DNA from 4 places in the Nonomuraea sp. MTCD27 genome. Region 2 is predicted to be linked to each of the others. Evidence: riboswitches for the same ligand, from Rfam matches in the RefSeq annotation. Region 2 holds a riboswitch; each other region holds the start of a gene.
What was found. Region 2 has a riboswitch for thiamine pyrophosphate ahead of ACBJ59_RS06225 (FAD-dependent oxidoreductase). Riboswitches for the same ligand answer to the same signal wherever they lie in the genome.
Positions count from the first base shown of each region.

Region 1 (3,733 bases), on a different contig from region 2:
CCAGAACCTGGTCGAGCGCGGCATCCGGGTCAACGCCGTGGCGCCGGGGCCGGTGTGGACGCCGCTGATCCCGGCCACGATGCCCGAGGAGAAGGTGGGCAAGTTCGGCGAGCACGTGCCGATGGGCCGGCCGGCCGACCCGGACGAGATCGCCCCCTCGTACGTGTTCTTCGCCTCCGGGCGCATGTCGTCGTACTACACCGGCGAGGTGCTGGCCCCCGTCGGCGGGGAGACCCTGCCGGGCTGATCGACGTAGACGGTGCCGCCGCGCTGCCGGAACTCGGCCGACTTCTCCGCGAAGCCCGCCTCCCGGATGTCGTGGCTGATCCGCATCGAGCAGAACTTGGGCCCGCACATCGAGCAGAAGTGCGCGGTCTTGGCAGGTGCGGCGGGCAGCGTCTCATCGTGGAAGGACCGCGCCGTGTCGGGGTCGAGCGAGAGGTCGAACTGGTCCTCCCAGCGGAACTCGAACCGCGCGTCCGACAGCGCGTCGTCCCACGCCTGCGCCTGCGGGTGCCCCTTGGCCAGGTCGGCGGCGTGGGCGGCGATCTTGTACGTGATCACGCCGGTCTTGACGTCGTCCTTGTCCGGCAGGCCGAGGTGCTCCTTGGGGGTGACGTAGCAGAGCATGGCGGTGCCGAACCAGCCGATCATGGCGGCCCCGATGCCCGAGGTGATGTGGTCGTATCCGGGGGCGATGTCCGTCACCAGCGGGCCCAGCGTGTAGAACGGAGCGTCGTCGCAGAGCTCGCGCTGCAGGTCCACGTTCTCCTTGATCTTGTGCATGGGCACGTGCCCGGGGCCCTCGATCATCACCTGGACGTCGTGCTCACGCGCGATCGCGGTCAGCTCCCCCAGCGTGCGCAGCTCGGCGAACTGGGCCTCGTCGTTGGCGTCGGCGATCGAGCCGGGCCTGAGCCCGTCGCCGAGCGAGAACGACACGTCGTAGCGGGCCAGGATTTCGCACATCTCGGCAAAGTTCTCGTACAGGAAGCTCTCGCGGTGGTGCGCCAGGCACCAGGCGGCCATGATCGAGCCCCCGCGCGAGACGATCCCGGTCTTGCGGCGGGCGGTGAGCGGCACGAACTCCAGCCGCACCCCCGCGTGCACGGTCACGTAGTCGACGCCCTGCTCGCACTGCTCGACCAGCGTGTCGCGGTAGACCTCCCACGACAGCGCCTCCGGCCGGCCCTTGACCTTCTCCAGCGCCTGGTAGATGGGCACGGTGCCGACCGGGACGGGCGAGTTGCGCAGGATCCACTCGCGCGTCTCGTGGATGTCGTCGCCGGTGGACAGGTCCATGATCGTGTCGGCGCCCCAGCGCGTGGCCCAGGTCATCTTCTCGACCTCCTCCTCGATGGAGGAGGTCACGGCGGAGTTGCCGATGTTGGCGTTGATCTTCACCAGGAAGTTGCGGCCGATGATCATCGGCTCGGACTCGGGGTGGTTGACGTTCGCGGGGATGATGGCCCGGCCCGCCGCGACCTCCTGCCGGACGAACTCGGGGGTGACGCCCTCGCGCACGGCCACGAACTCCATCTCCCTGGTCACCAGCCCGCGCCGGGCGCAGGCGACCTGCGTGACCGGCTCGCCCGCCGCCCCGCGCTCGTGGATCCACCCCTCGCGCAGGCGCGGCAGCCCCTGCCGGAGGTCGGGCCGGAAGGACGGGTCGGTGTACGGGCCCGAGGTGTCGTACAGCGTCACCGCCGAGCCGTCGGACAGCCGCACCTCGCGCATCGGCACGCGCAGGTCGCCGTGGTAGATCTTGGTGAAGCGCGCGTCAGTCATCGCGCAAACTCCCTTCGCCGGCATTACCCGGAGCAGGTTCTGGCGGTCGGCGGCTGTCAGCCGTCCTCTCAGCCCGGTCTCCACCGGGCTCCCGCGTTGGACGGCGAAGATCGTACCCAGATGTGCCCCCGGCCGAAACCCGCGCGGCGAGGTTTGACGAGCGCCCTCGGCGGTAGGCTCCCCATCAGGGGAAACATGAAGAGAATCGCCGCTGTCGCAGGACTACTCGTCGTGATGGCCGCGTCCGGCGCCACCGCCGCCGCCGGGGACGGCATCGATCAGCACGAAGTAAGCCAGGAACAGTACGACACCCTGATCGCCCAGTGCCGCTACGCCGACACCGGGAAGGCGAAATGCCGGGCCGCGGTCAGAGAGATGTACCGCGTCGGCAGAACCGACAGAAGCCTCGACTGCCGGTCCTACTCCGGCGTGACCGTCTGCGGCACGCTGCGGCTCAGCAGGTCCGAACGCGCGTGCGTCCGTGACTCGGAGGCCCAGGGGCTGCCGTTCCGCCGCGCCGAGGTGGAATGCTACGCGCTGTCCTGAGGGGGCTGGGACGTGATCATCGTAGGGGTGGACGGCTCCCGCACCGGCCTTGAGGCGGCCGGGTGGGCCGCGGCCGAGGCGGAGCTGCGCCAGGCGCCGCTGACCGTCGCGCACGCCGTACCGAAGTGGGTGTGCGAGCAGGGCGCCGTCCGCTACGCCGAGGTGGCCCGGTGGATGCGCGACGGCGCGAACACGGTGCTCACCTCGGCGGAGGAGCGGGCCCGCCGGGAGTGGCCGCAGGTGCGGGTGGAGGGCGTCCTGCTGCCCGGCGATCCCCGCTCCGCGCTGGTCAAGGCGTCCGAGGGGGCCGAGCTGCTGGTCGTCGGCAGCCGCGGGATCGGCGGCGTCCGGGGGTTGCTGGTCGGGTCGGTCGCGTACGGAGTGTCCGCGCACGCGCGTACGAACGTCGTACTGATCCACGGGCGCCCCGACACCCCGCGCGGCGAGATCGTGGCCGGGACCGACGGCTCGCCCGGCGCCGGGCGGGCACTGGAGTTCGCCTTCCACGAGGCCGAGCTGCGCGGCGCCCGGCTGCACGCCGTACAGGCGTGGGCCTGGCCGCACGTGAGCGGCTTCGAGCCGGCCGACCGCGAGAGCGAGCAGGACACGCTGCGGAGGTTGAAGGAGTCGCTGACCGCGCACCGGGAGCGGCATCCCGGGGTGGACGTGGTGGCGGAGGTCGTCCACGGGCACCCCATGGAGGTGCTCAAGGAGGCCGCTTCCGGCGCCGACCTGCTCGTGGTCGGCTCGCGCGGGCACGGCCAGCTCGCGGGCATGCTCATCGGCTCGATCAGCCAGGCCCTGCTCCACCACGCCCCCTGCCCCCTGGCCGTGGTCCGCGCCTGAAAGTTACATGCGTCGCCCCAGGTCACGCCCCCGCGATGATCGTCTCCCTTTCCGCCGCGAGCCCGCGCTCCTACGATCTGCGCAGGCTACGACGGGAGCAGACGATGCCCAAGACCGGCGCCGCGCTGGCCGCGATGCTGGCCCTGGCCGCCGCGGTGTTGTTCGCCACCACCGCGTCGGCCGGCGCCGCCGCCACCAGGATCATGCCCCTGGGCGACTCGATCACCGGATCCCCCGGCTGCTGGCGGGCCCTGCTCTGGAACCGCCTCCAGAGCACCGGCCACACGAACGTCGACTTCGTCGGCACCCTCCCGCCCCAGGGCTGCGGGGTCGCGCACGACGGCGACAACGAGGGCCACGGCGGCTACCTCGCCACCAACATCGCCGGCCAGAACCTGCTGCCCGGCTGGCTCTCCGCCACCCGGCCCGACGTCGTGCTGATGCACCTGGGCACCAACGACGTGTGGAGCAACATCGCGCCGGCGACGATCCTCGGCTCGTTCACCACGCTCGTCAACCAGATGCGGGCGAGCAACCCCGGCATGAAGATCCT
Region 1 covers NZ_JBGNUW010000009.1:276,112-279,844, reverse strand. The annotation lists gene ACBJ59_RS27050 (SDR family oxidoreductase) at 1-247, shown strand, start outside; gene thiC (phosphomethylpyrimidine synthase ThiC) at 196-1,788, opposite strand; TPP riboswitch at 1,781-1,893, opposite strand; gene ACBJ59_RS27040 (hypothetical protein) at 1,984-2,334, shown strand; gene ACBJ59_RS27035 (universal stress protein) at 2,347-3,180, shown strand; gene ACBJ59_RS27030 (cellulose binding domain-containing protein) at 3,216-3,733, shown strand, end outside.
Region 1: it holds a riboswitch for thiamine pyrophosphate, as region 2 does, so the genes downstream of both, thiC (phosphomethylpyrimidine synthase ThiC) here and ACBJ59_RS06225 (FAD-dependent oxidoreductase) in region 2, are expected to answer to the same signal.

Region 2 (3,733 bases):
TGGTAACAATCATGAAATTTCCCGAAATCTCTCCGGCGTGCACAGGGCCGCCAGCTCGCTCTCCTCGCCCAGCAGGATGGCCGTCGTGAGCGGGGCCAGCAGCACGCCGCCCCGGTGGTGCCCGGTCGCGAACGCCAGCCCCGGTGTCCCGCTCGGCCCGATGACCGGCAGGTTGTCCGGTGTCCCCGGCCGCAGCCCCGCCACCACGTCGGCGACCTCCAGCTCGGTGACGCCCGGCACCAGCTCCCTGGCGTCCCGCAGCAGCTCGTAGAGCCCGCCGGCGGTCACCCGGGTGTCGAATCCCAGCTCCTCCTGCGTGGCCCCGACCACCAGCTCGCCGTCGCCCCGGGGGACCAGGTAGACGTACGAGCCGTGCACGGTTCCGCGTACGCACCGGCCGAGCAGCGGCTGCGGCGAGCGCAACCGCATGATCTGCCCCTTGACCGGCCGCACCGGCACCTCGGCCAGCTCGGCGCTCCAGGCCCCGGCCGCCACGACGACCCGCTCGGCCCGCAGCTCGGCGGGGTCGCCGTCCAGGCGCACGCCCGTGACCGCCCCACCTTCGCGCCCGCCCTCGCGCAGCAGCCCCGTCGCGCGGGCCCTGACCAGCGGCACGCCCCTCCGTTCCAGGGCGGCCAGCAGCGCCGCCGTCACGCGGCGCGGGTCGACCCAGGCGTCACCGGCCGCCAGCAGCCCGCCGCGCACGGAGGGTGCCAGCATCGGCTCCAGCCGACGGCACTCCCGCCCGGTCAGCCGCTCGACCGGCAGGCCCAGCTTGTCCATGAACGCCGCCAGCTCGTCCAGCGCCGCCAGGTCGTCGGCCCCGAACGCCACGTCGAGCGTCCCGTCCGACCGGAGATCCAGCCCTCGCCCCGCGCCGGGCCGGTTCGGCCCCTGCCCCGCGTCCGGCCGGTTCGGCCCCTGCTCCGCGCCCGGTCCGGCGGCTTCGTCCAGGCCGGCGTCGGCGGAGAGCTCGGCGGCGAAGGCGGGCCAGCGGCGCAGCGAGGCCATCCCCAGCCGCAGCAGCGGCGCCTCGGTGTAGGTCACCTCGCTGACCGGGGCCAGCATCCCCGCCGCCGCGTGCGAGGCACCCGTGCCCGGAGCCGGGTCGACCACGGTGACCTGCCGCCCCTCACGGGCCATCCGCCAGGCGACGGAAAGCCCGACGACCCCGCCACCCACGATCACGTCCACATGCGCTCCCTTCGCCGGCATGATCCGGATCAGGTGTCTTGCGGTCGAAGGCCCGGTGCAGCCTTCCTCTCAGCCCGGTTACGGCCGGACTCCCGCGCGTCTTACGTCCACAGCCTACGGCCTCGGTGCGACGTCCACGCACCGCCCCCGTTATGGTCATCAACGTGAAGCATGTCGTGGTGGTGGGAGCGGGCCTGGCCGGAGTGCGTACGGTCGAGGCACTGCGCGGGCGCGGGTTCGACGGCCGGATCACCCTGGTGGGCCAGGAGCGCCACCGCCCCTACGACCGCCCGCCCCTGTCCAAGGCCGTCCTGGCCGGCGACGCCGACTCCAGCTACGTCGAGACCGACCTCGAGTCCATGGGCGTCGACTTCTGGCCCGGCGTCAGCGCCAAGTCGCTGCGCGAGGGCGTCGTGGAGACCACCGAGGGCGAGATCGGCTACGACAGCCTGGTCATCGCCACCGGCGCCGAGCCGATCAGGCTGCCCGGCGACGGCCCCCAGCACGTGCTGCGCACCATCGACGACGCCCACGAGCTCAGGGCCATGCTCGTCCCCGGCGCCCGCCTCGCCATCGTCGGCGCCGGCTGGATCGGCGCGGAGGTGGCCACGGCGGCCCGCCGCGCCGGCTGCGAGGTGACGGTGATCGAGTCCGCCGAGACCCCGCTCGCGACCGCCGTCGGCACCGAGATCGGGGCCCGCACCGAGCGCTGGTACGACGGCATCGACCTGCGGCTCGGCACCATGGTCGACTCCGTGGACGAGGGTGGCGTGCGGCTGGTGGGCGGCGAGTTCGTCGAGGCCCACGCGGTCGTCACCGGCATCGGCGTGCGCCCGGCGGTCGAATGGCTGGCCGGCGCCGACATCGACCTCCACAACGGCGTCGTCACCGACGAGCACCTGCGCGCCTCGCTCCCGAACACGGTCGCCGTGGGCGACTGCGCCGCCTGGTGGTCGCGCCGCTGGCAGGTCAGGCTCAGGGTGGAACACTGGGACACCGCGCTCAACGCCCCCGAGGTCGCCGCCGCGACACTGCTGGGGGAGGAAGCCGTGTACGATCCGGTGCCATACTTCTGGTCCGAGCAGTTCGGGCACATGGTGCAATACTCCGGCCACCACCCCGCGGGGGAACGGCTGGTCTATCGAGGAGAGCCCGAGGGCAAGTGGTCGGCCGTCTGGCTCACCGCCGGCGACACCCTCGCCGCGGTGCTCGCCGTGGACCGGCCGCGCGATCTCGTACAGGGGCGGCGGATCATCGAGGCGGGCCACCGCCTCGACGCGGAACGCCTGGTAGATCCACAAGTCCCCCTACGGGATTGTGTTGTTTGAGCAAGGACGGCATGTGGTAGTTGTGGTTTCGTGACGCTTTCTGTTGCACAGATCGACCGGGAGACCGAGCAGCTCGTCGACGAGTGGCTCACGCTCCCCGAAGTGGCCTCGCGCCTTGACCTTTCGATCGGGCGGGCCAAGCAGCTCCTCAAGGACCACAAGCTCCTCGGCGTGCGCCGCGGGAGCGGCGGGCCACAGGTGCCCGCGGTGTTCCTCGATGGGAAGGACGTGATGAAGGGCCTGCCCGGCACGCTGACCGTGTTGCAGGACGCCGGCTACGACGATGTCGAGTCGCTGCGCTGGCTCTTCACCCCAGACGAGTCGCTGCCCGGATCGCCCATAGAGGCGATCAAGGCCGGCCGTCATACCGAGGTCAAGCGGCGTGCCCAAGCCCTCGCTTTCTGAGGCCCGCCTCTATCTCTGCACAGACGGCCGCCGCGACCGCGGCGACCTGGCAGAGTTCCTCGATTCGGTGCTGGCCGGGGGCGTGGACATCATCCAGCTGCGGGAGAAGGGCCTGGAGGCTCGCGAAGAACTCGCGCTCCTCGAGATCTTCCGCGACGCCTGCGACCGGCACGGCAAGCTGCTGGCCGTCAACGACCGGGCGGACATCGCCTACGCCGCCCGGCCCGACGTGCTCCACCTGGGGCAGGACGACCTTCCCGTGACGGTCGCGCGAGAGATACTCGGCGACGACATCGTCATCGGACGGTCCACCCACTCCGCCGCCGAGGCTTCCGCCGCGGCCGTGGAGGAGGGCGTCGACTACTTCTGCTGCGGCCCCGTCTGGCCCACGCCCACCAAGCCGGGCCGCCCGGCCCCCGGCCCGCCGCTGCTCAGGCATGTGGCGTCGCTGGGGACGTCGCGGCCGTGGTTCGGGATCGGCGGCATCGACCTCGCCAACCTCGACGAGGTGATGTCGTACGGCGTGCGCCGGGCGGTGGTGGTCCGGGCGATCACCGACGCCGACGACCCCGGGGCCGCGGCGGCGGAGTTCGCCAAGCGGCTGTCGGCCCGCTGACCCCGAGGCGCCCGCCCTGACAGCGGGCGCCTCCAACGGCCCCGGCTCCGCGGTCCCGGCGGCTCCGGCTCCGCGGGCCCGGCTCCGCGGTCCCGGCGGCTCCGGCTCCGCGGGCCCGGCTCCGCGGTCCTGGCGGCCCCGGCTCCGCGGTCCTGGCCTGCCCGATCGCCGTTTGCCCGCGCGCTTTCAC
Region 2 covers NZ_JBGNUW010000002.1:366,568-370,300, forward strand. The annotation lists gene thiS (sulfur carrier protein ThiS) at 1-13, opposite strand, end outside; gene ACBJ59_RS06225 (FAD-dependent oxidoreductase) at 10-1,194, opposite strand; TPP riboswitch at 1,184-1,300, opposite strand; gene ACBJ59_RS06230 (NAD(P)/FAD-dependent oxidoreductase) at 1,359-2,522, shown strand; gene ACBJ59_RS06235 (Rv2175c family DNA-binding protein) at 2,553-2,927, shown strand; gene thiE (thiamine phosphate synthase) at 2,905-3,543, shown strand.

Region 3 (3,733 bases), on a different contig from region 2:
CCAGCGCCCACGGCACCAGCATCGACCAGCGCGAGGGCGCGTCCTCCGCGGTGTTCCAGCCCGTGCCGCGGCGCAGCAGGAAGTAGTCCACGGCGAGCACCGCGAACATCGGCACGAACACCGCCCCGATCAGGCCGAGGAACACCCCGTACGAGGTGACGTCCACCAGCAGGGCGATCACCACGGTGAGCACGCCGATGCCGACGGAGAAGACGCGCCGGTCCATCCGCGGCATCAGGTTCTGCAGCGAGACCGTGGTGGAGTAGACGTTGGCGAAGGACTGGTCGGTCTCGCGCAGGACCAGGATGCCGAAGAACAGCGCGCCCAGCGGCACCGCCACGAACGGCCCGAACACCGACGTCTGGTCGGCCTGCACCCCGGCGGCGCCCGCGAGGGCCACCGCGTACACGCCCAGCCCCAGACACGCCACCTGGGCCAGGGTGTATCCGCCGACCACGCCGGTGAAGGCGGCCCTGCTGGAGCGCGAGTGGCGGGCGAAGTCGGCGGCCATCGGCACCCAGGACACCGAGAGCGCGATCACGTAGTCGACCGCGGCGGGGAAGGCCGTCCAGCTCCCGCCCTCCGGGGAGGGGGCGTCGCGCAGGAAGAACACCGTGAACCAGATCATCGCGATGATCACGCCGACGGTGACGTACCGGCGCAGCAGCCGGATCGACCCGAGCGGCCAGATCGTCAGCGCGGTGGTCAGCACCCCCGCCACGACCACCCACACCTGGTACGGCACCGAGCCGAAGATCGCGGTGGCACCCTTCGCGATCACCCAGAGCTCGAAGGCCCCCCAGCCGATCATCTGCACGATGTTCAGCACCGTGGGCACGTAGGAGATCCTGGCCCCGAACAGCCCGCGCAGCAGCACCATCGCCGGCTGCCCGGTCTGCGTGCCGGGGATGGCGGACAGGCCCACCATGGCGGTGCCGATCAGGCTGCCCACCACCGTGGCCACCAGCACCGCGGCCAGGCTGAGCGGGGCGTCGCCGAGCGGGTTGAGCAGGAGCAGGGCTCCGGAGAAGCCGAGGAGGCTGACCCCGAGGTTCGCCCAGAGAGCGCCCTGGTCGAGCACGCCGAGGGTCTTCGGCGGGCGGCCTTCGAGGGTCAGCGGAACTTCTTCGACGCCATGCGTCATCGCACACTCCCTACGCCGGCATTACCCGGACAGGTTCATGCGGTCGGCAGCAGCAGTAGCTACCCTCTCAGCCTGGTTGCCCCAAGCTCCCGCGGGGGTTGGTACACGAAGCCGGGATCATCCCAGCTCGCGCCCCCATGATGCACCATTCGTCCTAGATCGGCCACCACCGGGTAGCTGCCATCGCGCCCTCGGGAGAGTCCGTGCAGGTCCGCAGGACGAACAGCTGGCCTCTCGCACCGCGTCGGCGGGCTGCCCACGCACGCATTCTCCAAGCCACGCTGTACATCACTGCCGGGCGACCAGGCATATTCCCGGCATATTCCACGGTGCTGCCGAGGAGTGCAACGATCGCTCCGGTGAACCTCGGGCCGTATTCCACCCCCCTGGAACCAGGCGAGGCGACCCTGACCCGCCCGGGTGTGGCCGGAAAGCCCATCGTCATCAGAGACGACGACATCCGGCACCCCGGCGCCACCTGTGCGGTGCTCACCGCCTTCGAAGACGTCACCTCGCACGTCTCCCCCGCGGCCACGCGGGAGAGCTGAAGTTCACGTTCCACGGCCAACCGAACCAACCGAGACATCTCTTGCTGGAGGACTGTTGAAGACACGCATTCTGGGCGCCGTGCTGGGAATCGCAGCGTTGAGCGGGCTGCTGGTGGCAAGCCCGGCGCAGGCGGCCGACGGAGTGTCCTCCGCCCGCGTGGAAAACCCGGACAGAGCCGGCGCCGGGTACGTCCGGACGACCGTCGACTTCGTCAGCCGGACGAGGGTCGTCTTTCGGAACTTCACGGTGCGCGACATCTGCCCCGCTGACAACCATGGGGTGCGGGCCCAGATGGAGTGGACGCACACCGACCTGACCACCGGGTACAGCGCCTGGAAGGTGGACACCAGCTGCGGCTCCCACGGCACCAACTTCGGAAACTTCGTCCGCACCGGCCCCAAACCCATACGGGTGGTCCGCGTGAGGGTGTGCATCTACAAGCGATCAGGCCAGCACCTGGCTTGCGACTACAGCCTGTCCCGAGACAACCAGTACACCTGAGCCGCTGACGCTCAGGCTCTCAGCTGGTCGGCGTAGGCGGTAACCGAAGGCGTCGGCGAGCAGGGCGAGTTCGCCGTGACCGGAAGCGAAGCTGGAACGTACGCCGCCGGCCTGCCGAGCTCGGCCTCGCCGTCGGAGGAGAAGGCGGCGTGGATGGTGAATCTCGCGCTGCAACTACTCGAAGGCGATCTCCATCGACCGGGCCCGGTGCCGCACCGCGGTAACGCCGCCTCATGCCACGAAGGGCTCCTGGCCCGTCTCGCTGACCATCGGCCGGCGCGCGGACTCCCACGACTGCATGCCGCCCCCGACGTTGACCGCGTCGCGCCCGAGCTGGTTGAGCCAGGCCGCGACCTGCAGCGAACGGCCGCCCACCCGGCACACGACGTAGACCGTCCGGTCGCCGGGCACCTCGTCGACCCGGCCCTGGATCTGCGTCATGGGGATGTGCACGGCTTCGGGCGCGTGCCCGGCCAGCCATTCGTCCTGCTCACGGACGTCGAGCAGGTAAGCGTCGGCGGGAACGGCGTTGGCCTCGATCTCAGGAACGGTCATGGCTCCATCATCTCGCGCCGCGAGTCGTAGGCCGCACGCGCCTCCGCGATCTCCGCCTGGTGCTCCTCGGTCCACGTGACCAGGGACTTGATGGTCTGGTGCAGCGTACGGCCGAGCGGCGTCAGCGCGTAGTCCACCCGGGGCGGCACCACGGGGTGAACCGTGCGGGTGACCAGGCCGTCGCGTTCGAGCTGGCGCAGGGTGACGCTGAGCATGCGCTGGCTGACGCCGTCGATCTCGCGGCGGAGCTGGGTGAAGCGCAGGCTCTGGCAGTCGAGCAGGGCGATCACCAGCAGCGACCACTTGTCCGCGATGCGGTCGAGGATCTGCCGGACCTCGCAGTCCTCGCGGGTGTCCCACTGGCGTACGTCGTAGTCGTCGTCCACGGTGCCTTCGCAGTAACTGAGTGATCTCAAAGTGCCGTCTTCCACGACATTTCATCCTGGCCCATGATGTGGACGGTTACAAGAGAGAACTGACATGCCGAGAAGTAACCGGGGGTTTGTTGTGTCTGTGCCCGCCCGTTCCTGGGGCGTACTGATCGTTTTGTGCGGTGCCATCTTCCTGGAGGGCATCGACGTGGCCATGCTGAACGTCGCCCTCCCGTCCATCCGGGCCGACCTCGGGCTTTCCACCAGCATGCTGAGCGGGGTCGTCAGCGCGTACGTGCTGGGGTACGGCGGTTTCATGCTGCTCGGCGGCCGGGCGGCCGACCTGCTGGGCCGGCGGCGGATGTTCCTGCTCTGGCTGGTGGTGTTCCTGCTCTTCTCCGGTCTCGGCGGCTTCGCGACCGAGGGCTGGGTGCTGCTGCTGGCCAGGTTCGTCACGGGGGTGGCCGCCGCGTTCATGACCCCGGCCGGCCTGTCCCTGATCACCACGAACTTCCCCGAGGGCAGGCAGCGCAACCGGGCCCTGCTCATCTACGCGGGCACGGCGGCGGGCGGGTTCGCGCTCGGGCTGGTGATCGGCGGCCTGCTGACCGCG
Region 3 covers NZ_JBGNUW010000004.1:115,146-118,878, forward strand. The annotation lists gene ACBJ59_RS12630 (purine-cytosine permease family protein) at 1-1,144, opposite strand, end outside; TPP riboswitch at 1,135-1,247, opposite strand; gene ACBJ59_RS12635 (hypothetical protein) at 1,504-1,692, shown strand; gene ACBJ59_RS12640 (hypothetical protein) at 1,772-2,194, shown strand; gene ACBJ59_RS12645 (rhodanese-like domain-containing protein) at 2,426-2,749, opposite strand; gene ACBJ59_RS12650 (winged helix-turn-helix transcriptional regulator) at 2,746-3,165, opposite strand; gene ACBJ59_RS12655 (MFS transporter) at 3,296-3,733, shown strand, end outside.
Region 3: it holds a riboswitch for thiamine pyrophosphate, as region 2 does, so the genes downstream of both, ACBJ59_RS12630 (purine-cytosine permease family protein) here and ACBJ59_RS06225 (FAD-dependent oxidoreductase) in region 2, are expected to answer to the same signal.

Region 4 (3,733 bases), on a different contig from region 2:
TCGTGATCAACTCCACCGTCGACGGCGTCCTGGCGGCGCTGTTCGCCATCCTGATCATCGTGGTGATCCTCGACGCGGCGCGCGTGTGGATCAAGGCGATCAGGACGCGGGAGCCGCTGCCGGACACGGAGGCGCCGTTCGAGGAGTCCAAGATCCTCGCCCCGGCCGGGCTCATCGCCACCCGCGAGGAGAAGGAGATGATGGCCAAGGCGCCGTGATCGTCAGGGCGCGAGCCACCGCTCCGTCGGCCAGGTCTCGCGCCGCCAGGCGCTGTCCCAGAACATCCACTCGTACGCCGCCGCCCGGCCGTAGGCCTCTCCCATGGCCTCGCGGGTGGCCGGGTCGGCGGCGGCGGCGAGCCGGTCGGCGATGCCCTTGGCCTGCTCGACGGAGGCCGCGAAGGCCGGGTCCGCGTAGGTGGAGATCCACTTGACGTACGGGTGCTCCGGGGTGGCGTACTTCAGCAGCGCCGTACCGACGTCCTGGTAGATCCAGAAGCACGGCAGCACCGCCGCCGCGATCACCGGGTAGGGCGCGGTGAGCGCCGTGGCCTGCAGGAACGACGCGTACGCCAGGCACGTCGGCGACGTCGCCAGGCCCTTGGCGTCGGCGCCGAGCTCCTCGGCGTAGCCGGCGTGCAGCATGCGCTCGGCGGCCAGCGCGGTGTGCGCGCTCTGGGCCCAGAACGCCGCGTCGGCGGGGTCGGTCGCCCGCACGGACGCCGTGGCCAGCGCCTTGGAGAACGCCTCCAGGTAGCGGGCGTCCTGCACGATGTAGAAGCCGAACCGGTCGGGGTCGAGGGTGCCGTCGCCGAGCGCGACGAGGAAGGGGTGCTCGTGGATGGCGCGCATCAGCTCGGCCGTGCGCTGCCAGATGTCATCGCAGAACATCGCGTCTCCTTGGGAACGGCAATCTGGGGGCGGCAATCTGGGGGGCGCAGGTTTGGGGCGCAGTCTTCGGAGAGCGCAGTCTTCGGGAGCGTGCTCACCAGATGGCGTGGAAGTGGTGGACGGGGCCGTGGCCGTGCCCGACGCCGAGCGTGTCGGCCGCGCGCAGCGCCTCCGTCAGGTAGGTCTTCGCCGCCCGCACCGCGCCCGGCCAGTCGTCGTGGCGGGGGCGCAGCGCCGCGATGGCCGAGGACAGCGTGCAGCCGGTGCCGTGGGTGTTGCGGGTGTCCACGCGGGGCGCGGCCAGCTCGATCACGCCCTCGGGCGTGGCCAGCACGTCCACGCAGGTGTCGCCGTCCAGGTGGCCGCCCTTGAGCAGCACCTGCCGGGCGCCCAGCGCGCGCAGCCGCCGCGCCTGCCCGTGCATCTCGGACAGGCCGCGGGCCGGCTCCTCGCCGAGCAGGTCCGCCGCCTCGGGCAGGTTGGGCGTGATCAGGTCGGCGCGGGGCAGCAGCGTCTCGCGCAGCTCGGCCACGGCGTCGGCCGGCAGCAGCCGGTCGCCGCTCTTGGCCACCATCACGGGGTCGAGCACGACGAAAGGCGGCCGGTACGTGTCCAGTGCCGCCGCCACCGCCTTGATCAGCGGCGCGGTGCCCAGCATGCCGATCTTCACGGCGTCCGCCGGCACGTCGGTCAGCAGCGTGTCGAGCTGGGCGGCGACGAACTCGGCCGGCACCTCGTGGATGCCGGTCACGCCCGTGGTGGTCTGCGCGACCAGCGCCGTGACGACCGTCATGCCGTAGGCGCCGAGCGCGGAGAAGGTCTTCAGATCGCCCTGGATGCCGGCGCCGCCGCTGGGGTCGGTGCCCGCGATGGACAGGACTCTGGGTGCGTCGCTCACCGAGATGACGTCCCTTCGCTAGTGCGAACTAGATCAGGTTCGACGGGTGTGATCTCAGCCCGGGTCTCCGGGCACCCCGCGTCAGTGGCCCACTGTAACAGGCGCTCAGCCGCGCAGCTCCGGGGGGAAGCCGGTCCAGCGCAGCTCCACGGGAAGGTGACCCATGTCGTTGAAGAAGAGCAGCGAGGGCGGCCGGCCGGGGGCGTAGCGGATGGCGGTCAGGGCGGCGTTGGCGTGGTTGAGCCCGAGCCAGCGCCACTCGGGGGCGTCCTGGGCGGCGCGGACCAGCCAGCCGATCAGGAAGTTGTGCGTGACCACGAGCTCGTGGCGGGTCTCGTCCACCGTCTCGTCCACCGTCTCGTCCACCGTCGTGTCCGCCGTTCCGCCCACTGGGCCGGTGAACAGGTCGAGGGCCTCGCGGGCCAGCTTCGGCTCCGCCCCGGGGAACCGGGCGAGGAAGCCGAGGAAGTGGTCGGCGTACTCGGGGGGCAGCTCCTCCCTGGCCGGCAGGTACGGCACGTAGTCGCCGGCGGCCTCCGACACGCGCAGCGGGACGCCGGGGAGGTGCTCGCCGATCAGGCGGGCGGTCTCGGCGGCCCGGGGGAGCGGCCCGTGGTGGACGGCGGCCAGCGGGACGCCGCGGAGCCGCTCGCCGAGCAGCGCGGCCTGGCGGCGGCCGGCGTCCGTCAGGCCGCTCTCGTCCGGGGTGGCCTCGCCGTGCCGGGTGAGGTAGAGGAGACGCGTCATGGGGATCATTGTGGCCCGCGAATGTTGACCACACGTTCGAGTGTCGGCATCGTAGGGCGGGTGGCCGCTGATGAGACGCGCGACGGGGTCGCCCTGACCAACCTCGACCAGCCGTTGTTCGACGGTGCCGGCGCCACCAAGCGCGACCTGGTCGACTACCTCGACGCGGTCCGCGACCGCATCCTCCCGGTCCTGCGCGACCGCGCGCTCTCGGTCATCCGCGTGCGCCCGGGCCAGGAGCCGTTCGTGCAGAAGAACCTGCCCAAATACGCCCCCGACTGGGTGCGCTCGGTGTCCATGTGGGCGGACGCGTCGCGCCGGCAGGTGACGTACGCGCTGTGCGACGACCGCAGGACGCTGCTGTGGTTCGCGAACCAGCGGGCGGTGGAATACCACCCGGCGCTGTTCGTCGGCGACCACCCCACCCACATGATCCTCGACCTCGACCCGCCGGAGCACGACGACTCCTTCTCGCTGGCCGTGCGCGGCGCCTTCCTCGTCCGCCAGGCCCTCGACGACGCCGGGCTGAGCGGGGCGGTGAAGACCAGCGGGGCGAAGGGCGTGCACGTGTTCGTGCCCGTGGCCGAGGGCACGGCGCCGGACGACCTGGCGGCGGCCACCCGGGCCCTGGCCGCCCGCGCCGAGCGGGTGGACCCGGCGCTGGCCACCACGGCGTTCATCCGCGAGGACCGCGCGGGCAAGGTCTTCCTCGACTCCACGCGCGCGGGCGGCGCCACGGTGGCGGCCGCCTACAGCCCCCGCATCCGGCCGGGCGTGCCCGTCTCCTTCCCCGTGGCCTGGGCCGACCTCGACCGCGTGGCGCCGGCCGACTTCACCATGCGCACCGCGCCCGGGCTGCTGGCCGAGGGTGATCCGTGGGCCGAGCACATGCCCGCGCCGCAGCGGCTGCCGGACGACCTCATCGCCGAGGGGCACACGATCCCGGTCGCCCGCGTACAGGCGATGCACGAGGGCAAGCGGCGTGCCCGCGCCCGCCGCGCGGAGTAAATGTCCGGAATTTGCCGCATTAGTGGGTCTTCTCAGGGGTTCCTGGCCGGGTTACGTTCCGGTGGCGGCGGCTCGGGGGAAATCGCCGCGATCTCCGGTCTGTTCCTGGGGGAACCCCTATGCGAAGAATGCTCATCGTTCTGATCGCCGCACTCTCCTTACCGCTGACGTTGGCCGCGCCGGTCAACGC
Region 4 covers NZ_JBGNUW010000024.1:24,352-28,084, forward strand. The annotation lists gene ACBJ59_RS49110 (carbon starvation CstA family protein) at 1-218, shown strand, start outside; gene ACBJ59_RS49115 (TenA family protein) at 222-890, opposite strand; gene thiD (bifunctional hydroxymethylpyrimidine kinase/phosphomethylpyrimidine kinase) at 985-1,788, opposite strand; TPP riboswitch at 1,782-1,877, opposite strand; gene ACBJ59_RS49125 (histidine phosphatase family protein) at 1,894-2,535, opposite strand; gene ACBJ59_RS49130 (DNA polymerase domain-containing protein) at 2,596-3,543, shown strand; gene ACBJ59_RS49135 (M28 family metallopeptidase) at 3,663-3,733, shown strand, end outside.
Region 4: it holds a riboswitch for thiamine pyrophosphate, as region 2 does, so the genes downstream of both, thiD (bifunctional hydroxymethylpyrimidine kinase/phosphomethylpyrimidine kinase) here and ACBJ59_RS06225 (FAD-dependent oxidoreductase) in region 2, are expected to answer to the same signal.